DNA from 2 places in the Sanguibacter sp. A247 genome. Region 2 is predicted to be linked to the other one. Evidence: predicted binding sites of a transcription regulator. Region 2 holds the regulator's gene; the other holds the start of a gene.

Region 1 (4,417 bases), on a different contig from region 2:
ACCGGCGCACAGGCTTGATCGACTCGGCCTCGCCCGCGACCCAGACGAAGCCGTCACCCTCGGGCAGGTCGAGCGTCTGGACGGCGTCAGCGAGCAGCGAGCTCGTGCCGGGCTCGGCGCGGCCACGGAAGAGCCAGGTGATCTCGGCGCGTGCGGCGGTCGGCAGGTCGATGACGTTGCCGTCGTCCTGGGCCTCGACGACGACCGTGACGCGCGCGTCCGACCTCAGGGACTCGAGCCAGCGGGCAGCGGCGGGAAGTGCGGTCTCGTCGACCGCGAAGACGTACCAGGCGAAGTCGTCGGGGATCATGACCGAGCCGCGCGGCCCCAGCACTCCGACGCGGTCCCCGACCGCGGCCTTGCCGGCCCAGCGTCCCGCGGCGCCGTGCTCGTGGACGAGGAGGTCGATGTCGAGCGTTCCCGCCTCCGCGTCGACGCGACGGACCGTGTAGTCGCGGCTCGTGAGATGCCGCCCACCCACCCACCGGTCATCGACGACCTCGGGGAGCTCGGGCGTCGCTCCCGGCTCGTCGGGGAGGAAGAGCTTGACGTGGTCCTGCGGCGAGGAGGAGACGAAGTCGGCGAGGTCGTCCCCGGCCAGGCGGATGCGCACCATGCGCGCAGCCAGCTTCTCGACGCTCACGACGGTGAGGAGTCGTGAGCGGAGCGGATGGCGGACGCGCGTGATGGCTCGGGGATGGGACACGGTGACGGACATGGGACTCTCCAGGCTCGGTCACACGCTCATGTAAGGCGTGCCTAAGTGAGGCTACCCTTACTCCGCGCTGAGGGCCAGGTCATGCCACGCCACTCCACGGCGAAGGCCGCCGACCGGGCGCGAGCCCGGCCGACGGCCTTCACTGTCGTGAGGTGGAGGGTCAGAAGCCCATGCCACCCATGTCGTCGCCGCCGGCCGGCATGGCCGGAGCCTTCTCCGGCTTGTCGGCCACGACGGCCTCGGTCGTGAGGAAGAGCGCAGCGATCGACGCAGCGTTCTGCAGCGCGGAACGCGTCACCTTGACCGGGTCGTTGACGCCCGCGGCGAGGAGGTCCTCGTACTCACCGGTCGCGGCGTTGAGGCCGTGGCCCGACGGGAGCGAGCGCACGCGCTCCGCGACAACGCCACCCTCGAGGCCGGCGTTGACGGCGATCTGCTTGAGCGGCGCGTCGATCGCGCGCAGGACGATGCCCGCACCCGTCGCCTCGTCGCCCTCGAGCAGCTCGAGAACGGCAGCAGCCTTGGCACCGGCCTGGATGAGCGCGACGCCACCACCGGCGACGATGCCCTCCTCGACGGCAGCCTTCGCGTTGCGAACGGCGTCCTCGATGCGGTGCTTGCGCTCCTTGAGCTCAACCTCCGTGGCCGCACCCGCCTTGATGACGGCGACGCCGCCAGCGAGCTTGGCGAGGCGCTCCTGGAGCTTCTCGCGGTCGTAGTCCGAGTCCGACTTCTCGATCTCGGAGCGGATCTGGTTGACGCGGCCCGAGATCTGCTCGGCGTCGCCAGAGCCCTCGACGATCGTCGTCTCGTCCTTCGTCACGACGACCTTGCGGGCCGTGCCGAGAAGGTCGAGCGTCGCGGTCTCCAGCTTGAGGCCGACGGTCTCGGAGATGACCTGGCCACCCGTGAGGATGGCGATGTCCTGGAGGATCGCCTTGCGGCGGTCGCCAAAGCCCGGGGCCTTGACGGCGACGGACTTGAACGTGCCACGGATCTTGTTGAGCACGAGGGTCGCAAGAGCCTCGCCCTCGATGTCCTCGGCGATGATGAGGAGCGAACGGCCCTGCTTCATCACCTGGTCGAGGAGCGGGAGGAGGTCCTTGACGTTCGAGATCTTCGACTCGACGAGCAGGACGTACGGGTCCTCGAGAACAGCCTCCTGGCGCTCCGGGTCCGTCTCGAAGTAGCGCGCAAGGAAGCCCTTGTCGAAGCGCATGCCCTCGGTGAGCTCAAGCTCGAGGCCGAACGTGTTCGACTCCTCGACCGTGATGACGCCTTCCTTGCCGACCTTGTCGAGCGCCTCGGCGATGAGCTCGCCGATCGCGGTGTCGCCGGCCGAGATCGCAGCGGTCGCGGCGATCTCTTCCTTCGTCTCGATCTCCTTGGCGGCGGCGACGAGCTCGGCCGTGACGGCCTCGACGGCCTTCTCGATGCCGCGCTTGATCGCGATGGGGTTCGAGCCGGCCGCGACGTTGCGCAGGCCCTCGCGCACGAGCGCCTGGGCGAGAACGGTTGCGGTGGTGGTGCCGTCGCCTGCGACGTCGTCCGTCTTCTTGGCGACCTCCTTGACGAGCTCGGCGCCGATCTTCTCGAACGGCTCCTCGAGCTCGATCTCCTTGGCGATCGAGACGCCGTCGTTCGTGATCGTGGGGGCGCCCCACTTCTTGTCGAGGACGACGTTGCGGCCCTTCGGGCCGAGGGTGACCTTGACGGTGTCGGCGAGGACGTTGAGCCCGCGCTCCATACCGCGACGAGCCTCCTCGTTGAAGGCGATGATCTTTGCCATGGGGATGTGATCCTCCGCTTGTGGCGTGGTGGTCGGTCGGTGCCCGCGACGGACGGCCTGCGCCCCCTGCGTTCACGTCACGCCGACGGCCCGGACCTCACCTTGCGACCTGGGTGGGTCCACTCCTGCCCCGAGCGACGACTGTCACTCGAAGGTCGAGAGTGCTAACCCATTATTGGCACTCGACCCCCGCGAGTGCAAGGTGGTCGCGGCCTCGTCCGCGCAGAGCCGAACACGCCGTGCACGGTTGCGCGGCCTACCCCCGAGGGCCGAGCGCACCCGGCCGCACGCCCCGCCTCGCGAGGAGCGAGCGCGCAGCAAGATACCCGCCCATGCCGTGGACGCCCGGCCCCGGAGGGCTCGCAGCGGAACCCAGCAGGACGAGCCGTCCGCCCACCTCCCCGAGGAGGTGCGGGTCGGGGGCGAGCCGCGGCCGGGCGAGCATCTGCCACGCGGTCACGGCCCCGGTCGCGATGTCACCGCCGAGGAGGTTCTCGTCGTGCGCGGACAGGTGAGCCGCGGGCACGCAGCGCGTCGCAAGCACGCGGTCGCGCACGTCCGGCGCGTACCGCTCGACGTGCGCGAGGACGTCGTCCGTGACGTCACGTCCGGAGCCCGCCGGGACGTGCGCGTACGCCCAGACGACGCGAGCCGTGGGACGCGCGCTCCCGAAACGCGCCGGGTCCCACGGCGTGGGGTCGCCGAGGAGCACGACGGGGCGCTCCGCGTGCCGTCCGGCGCGCACGGCGGCCTGCGCGGCCCGCACGTCGTCGACGCTTCCGGCGACGTGGACGGTGCCCGCCTCCCGGGCACGTGCGTCGGCCCACGGCACGGGCCCGTCGAGCACGAGCTGGACCGCGGACGCGCCGGGCCCGCTGCGGAAGCGCCGCAGGGCGGCGCGCACGTGCCACGGCACGCGGTGCCCGACGATCCCGAGCGCGCGCGGAACCGACGTCGTGAGGAGCACGTCCGCCCCGGCCGGCAGGTCGCCCCACGACCTCACCCGACGGCCGGTCTCGACCTCGACGCCGTGCGCCCGCAGGTCGGTGAGCAGCGCGTCGACGATCGCGCGCGAGCCCCCGACGGGCACGGGCCAGCCACCCGCGTGCGCGAGCGCACCGAGCAGCAGCCCCGTCCCCGTGGCGGCGGGCGAGGACAGCGGTGCCATCGCATGGGCGGCGACGCCGGCGAGCAGCGCGCCCGCGCGCCCCTCGCGAGGCGCACGCACGAGCGCGTTCGCGAGCGCGGCCGCGGCACGGGCCTGACCCGGGCCGCCGAGCGCCGCACGACGGTCCCCGAGCAGGAGCCCCGCGAGCGCGTCCGGCCGTTCAGCGAGCGAGCCCACGCTGCGCCGCCAGGCGGCGCCATCGGGTCCGAGCTCGGCGACCGTCTGCTCGAGCGACCGGTGCGCGAGGACCGCCCCTCCCGGCAGGGGGTGCGCGTAGGACACCCGAGGGCTGACGAGCTGCACGCCGCGCGCGGCCAGGTCGAACCCGCGCAGGAACGGTGAGGCGAGGGCGAGCGGGTGGGTCGTCGAGCAGACGTCGTGCGGGAGCGCGGCGATCTGCTCGGCGTCGACGCCGCGGCGGACGACGAGCCAGTCGGTTCCGAGCGGGAGCGTCCGCGCTCCCCCACCGGCCGTAGCCTCCGCCTCGACGACCCGCACATGCAGCCCCGCCCGGACGAGCGTGACGGCTGCAGCGAGCCCGTTGGGGCCAGACCCCACGACGACGACGTCGACCATGCGCACCCCCTCGGACCCTCGGAACCTCCAGTATCGCGGGCACACCTCCGCGCGACCTCGTCGATCGCGCGCTGCCACCGGACGAGGCCGCTCGACGCGGGCCGCAGGCGCTAGAGTCCACGGGTGCCGTCACGCCGGGGTCGTCGGGTCGCGGGCCTCACGTTGG
Region 2 (4,417 bases):
GCCCCAGGGTGCTCAGCCCCAGCGCCCCAGACGCTGCGCGAGCAGCGCAAGTGCCACCGGGCCGGCGGTCGACGTCCGCAGGACGTGAGGACCAAGCAGAACCGTCTGCGCCCCGGCGTCCTCAAGCTCCGTGAGCTCGTCGGACGCGATGCCGCCCTCAGGCCCGACGACGACAAGAACCTCCGCGCCCACACCCTCAGCCGGAAGGCTCGCCCCCGCGAGCGGCCGCTCGGCCGACTCGTGGAGAACCAGAACCGCACCCCCGGCCGCGACGACCGCGCGAGCGCGCGCGACGAGACCGGTCGTCGTCACCGACTCCTCAACGGGCGGGACGTGCGCGCGACGCGACTGCTTCGACGCCGTCCGCACCGTCGCGACCCAGCGGGCACGAGACTTGGCGGCACGGTCGCCACGCCACACGACGATCGACCGCGACGCCTGCCACGGGATCATCGCATCCGCACCGACCTCGGTCGCCGCCTCGACAGCCATCTCGTCGCGGTCGCCCTTGGCGAGCGCCTGGACGAGCACGAGCGCCGGGCACGCCACAGGCTCGCGGACGACCTCGTCGACCACGAGCCGCACCTGCGACTCGTGCACCGACTCGATCGTGCAGCGCGCTCGCACGCCCGCTCCGTCGACGACGTCGACCGCCTCGCCCGCGCGGCGCCGCTGGACGACACCCGCGTGACGCCCCTCAGGGCCGTCGAGCACGTAGTGGTCGCCCGCAACGAGACGATCGATTCCGGACGCCTCAGCGAGAAAGACGGGTGCGCTCATGGGCCCTGACCCTAGCCTCTTCCCGACGACGGCGACGCAGTCGCTCAGCGTCCGGCGAGCTTGTCCTTGAGCCGGCTCAGGACACTCGGGTGCGCGGCCGCAACCTTCGCCTCGGGACGTTCCTCACCGCGCAGCGACGCGAGCGCGCGCAGCAGCTCCGCCTGCTCCTCGTCGAGGTCGTGAGGAACCCGCACGTCGATGTGGACCGCGAGGTCGCCGCGGCCCCCGACGTGGAGGTGACCGATGCCGAGACCGTCGAGCGAGACGACATCACCCGGCTGCGTCCCGCGCGGAAGCGTGACATCACGCATGCCGTCGAGCGTCTCGAGCTCGATCGTCGTCCCCAGCGCAGCCGCCGTCATCGGGATCTCGAGCGTGCAGTGCAGGTCGTCACCGCGGCGGATGAAGACCGCGTGCTTGCGCTCCCGGATCTCGACGTACAGGTCGCCCGCGGGGCCACCGGCCGGACCGACCTCGCCCTGACCCGACATCTTGATGCGGGTGCCCGTGTCGACGCCCGCAGGGATGTCGATCGTCAGCGTCTGGCGCGTCCGCACACGACCTTCGCCCGCGCAGTCGACGCACGGCTCAGGGATCGTCGTGCCGTGCCCCTGGCACGCGGCGCACGGCTGGGTCGTCATGACCTGACCGAGGAACGAGCGGGCAACCCGCTGGACCGAACCACGGCCCTGGCACACGACACACGTCTGGACCGACGTTCCCGGGCGCGTGCACGCGCCACCGCACGTCGTGCAGACGCGCGCGGTGTCGACCGTGACCTCCTTGCGGGCCCCGAACGCGGCCTCCGCAAGGTCGATGTCGATGCGCAGGAGCGCATCTTGGCCGCGGCGCGTGCGCGGCACAGGCCCGCGCTGGGCCTGACCGCCGCCGAAGAACGTCTCGAAGATGTCCTGGAAGCCGAAGCCGCCCGCCTGGCCGCCTCCGGGTGACGATGGGTCGGTGCCCATGTCGTAGGACTGGCGCTTCTCGGTCGTGCCGAGCACCTCATAGGCGCGCGTGACGTCCTTGAAGCGATCGGCGCCCTCCTCACCGGCAACATCCGGGTGGAGCTCACGCGCCAGCTTGCGGTACGCCTTCTTGATCTGGTCCTGCGTCGCGTCGCGCGGCACACCGAGAATCTCGTAGTAGTCCGTCACAGGGGTTCTTCCTGATGGTGGGTGGAACGGTCAGGGGCGGCGGCTCGCGCCGACCCGGTCACGTCGTGATGATGCGGGTGAGGTAGCGCGCGACCGCACGCACCGCGGCGATCGTCTGCGGATAGTCCATGCGCGTCGGGCCGATCGAGCCAAGGAGCGCGACCGAGTCGCCCTCGGCGCCGTACCCCGTCGTCACGACCGACGTCTCGCTGAGCCCGACGTGCGGCATCTCATGGCCGATGCGCACGGCGACCCCCGAGGCGTCCTCGGTCATCTCCGTGAGGAGGCCGAGAAGCATGACCTCCTCCTCGAGCGCCTCGAGAACCGGCCGGAGCGCGTGCTCGAAGCGCATCCCGGTGCGGGCAAGGTTCGACGTGCCCGCGAGGACGATGCGCTCATCCGATTCCTGGCCGAGCGTGTGCACGAGAAGCTCTGAGATCTCGCGCAGCAAGGGCCGCTCGGACGCGACGAACTGCTCGGGAAGGGCCGCGAGCGCCGAAGTGACCTCGGGGAGCCGCCTGCCGAGGCAGGCCGCGTTGAGGCGGGCGCGCAACGTCGCGAGAGCGCCCTCGTCGACATCCGCGGCCAACTCGAGCGTGCGTTGGACGACGCGACCCGTGTCCGTGATGACGACGACGAGCAGCCGCGCCGGACCGGCGGGCACGAGCTCGATGTGGCGCAGACCCGAACGGCTGAGCGACGGGTACTGGACGACGGCGACCTGCTGCGTCAGGTGAGCGAGCAGCCGCGAGGCACGGATGATGACGTCGTCGAGGTCGACGGCGCCGTCGAGGAACGTCGTGATCGCACGACGCTCGGGCTGCGACAGCGGCTTGACCTCGGCGAGACGGTCGACGAAGAGGCGGTAGCCCTTGTCCGTCGGGACACGCCCGGCCGACGTGTGCGGCTGCGCGATGAGCCCCTCTTCCTCGAGAACCGCCATGTCGTTGCGGATCGTCGCGGGTGAGACGCCGAGGCGGTGCCGCTCAGCGAGGACCCGGGAACCCACTGGCTCGCGGGTCACGACGTAGTCCTCGACGATGGCCCGGAGCACGTCGAGGCGGCGGTCAGCTGCCGTTCCGTACGTCGACATCGTGCGCCTCCCCTCTCCTGGCTCCACCCCGGAGCGATTCGCACTCTCGGGCTTCGAGTGCCAATCCTACCCGCGACCACCGACAGTCCGTCAGCGACCCGCGCCACACACGCCGCTCCCCGCCTCCCCCGCGCGTCCGCCGTAGGGTGTCGGGGTGCACGACCGCTACGGATCCAATGTCCTCGGGGGCGACCCGACCGCCCACCACCGCCGTCGACCCGTGTCCCGACCTGTCGCCGCCGAGCGCGGCCTCGTCGTCGAGGAGGTGACGACCGGCTGGGTGGGCGCGGTCGTGCGAGTCGAGAAGTCCGGCGGCATGCACGTCGTCGAGCTCGAGGACTCCCGCGGACGGACCCGAACGTTCCCGCTCGGGCCCGGGTTCTGGATCGACGGGCAGCCCGTCCGGCTCGAAGCACCCGTGACCTCACGCGCCCCGCAGGCGCCCGCGCGGACGGCCTCGGGCTCGGTCGCCGTCCACGGCGGCCGCGCACGCGTCGCACGCGGCGCCCGGATCCTCGTCGAGGGTCGCCACGACGCCGAGCTCGTCGAGCGCGTGTGGGGCGACGACCTGCGCGTCGAGGGCGTCGTCGTCGAGCTGCTCGACGGGGTCGACAACCTCGCGGACTACCTCGCCGACTTCGCGCCGGACCGGTCACGTCGCATCGGCGTGCTCGTCGACCACCTCGTCCCCGGGTCCAAGGAGCAGCGCATCGCCGACGCGGTGCAGGCGCGCGCTCCGCGCGGAACCGTCAAGATCGTCGGGCACCCCTACGTCGACGTGTGGCAAGCGGTGAAGCCGGCCCGCGTCGGCCTCGACGCCTGGCCCCAGATTGACCGGTCGGTCGAGTGGAAGGTGGGGATCCTGCGGCATCTCGGCTGGCCGCACGCCGAGCAGGCTGACGTCGCGCAGGGCTGGAAGCGCATTCTGGGAACCGTGCGTTCCTGGACCGATCTCGAGCCCGAGCTCATCGGACGAGTCGAGGAGCTCATCGACTTCGTCACCGAGCCCGAGAGCTGACACACGCTGCTCGCGGTCCCACGACGACGCCGGCCCGGCACCCTCATGGGGTGCCGGGCCGACAGGGTCGTTCGACGTGTCAGGCGGGCTGCTCGCCCACGACACGGCGGTAGCAGAACGCCGTCGCGATGAGCGCGACCGGGAGCGCCACGAGCATGCCCACGCCGAGCGCGATCGCGCCGACGAGCATCGCGACGTACACCGCGAGCACGAGCATGATGACAGGACCGACGTTCTTCATCGCGACGTCGATGCTCGCCTTGATCGCGTCGATCGCGCCCATGCGCTTGTCGATCGCGAAGTGGAGAGCGAACACACCGAAGAACCCGACGACGAGCGGGCCCACGCCGGTGAACGAGACGAGGCCGG

The links. Region 2 encodes HrcA, which represses chaperone genes, less so after heat shock. Its sites were predicted from a motif close to TTNGCACTCGNNNNNNNCGAGTGCNAA; they were not measured.
Region 1: a site for HrcA is predicted at 2,683-2,709, ahead of groL (chaperonin GroEL). Genes of this name have one in related genera too.

The regions. Positions count from the first base shown of each region.
Region 1 is NZ_JBQPRE010000002.1:201,378-205,794, reverse strand. Features, by position in the region: gene ACTVCO_RS05080 (siderophore-interacting protein) at 1-718, opposite strand, end outside; gene groL (chaperonin GroEL) at 879-2,507, opposite strand; gene ACTVCO_RS05070 (phytoene desaturase family protein) at 2,764-4,251, opposite strand; gene ACTVCO_RS05065 (glycoside hydrolase family 15) at 4,375-4,417, shown strand, end outside.
Region 2 is NZ_JBQPRE010000004.1:156,160-160,576, reverse strand. Features, by position in the region: gene ACTVCO_RS10850 (16S rRNA (uracil(1498)-N(3))-methyltransferase) at 13-780, opposite strand; gene dnaJ (molecular chaperone DnaJ) at 825-1,937, opposite strand; gene hrcA (heat-inducible transcriptional repressor HrcA) at 1,996-3,030, opposite strand; gene ACTVCO_RS10835 (DUF3097 domain-containing protein) at 3,185-4,048, shown strand; gene ACTVCO_RS10830 (hypothetical protein) at 4,128-4,417, opposite strand, start outside.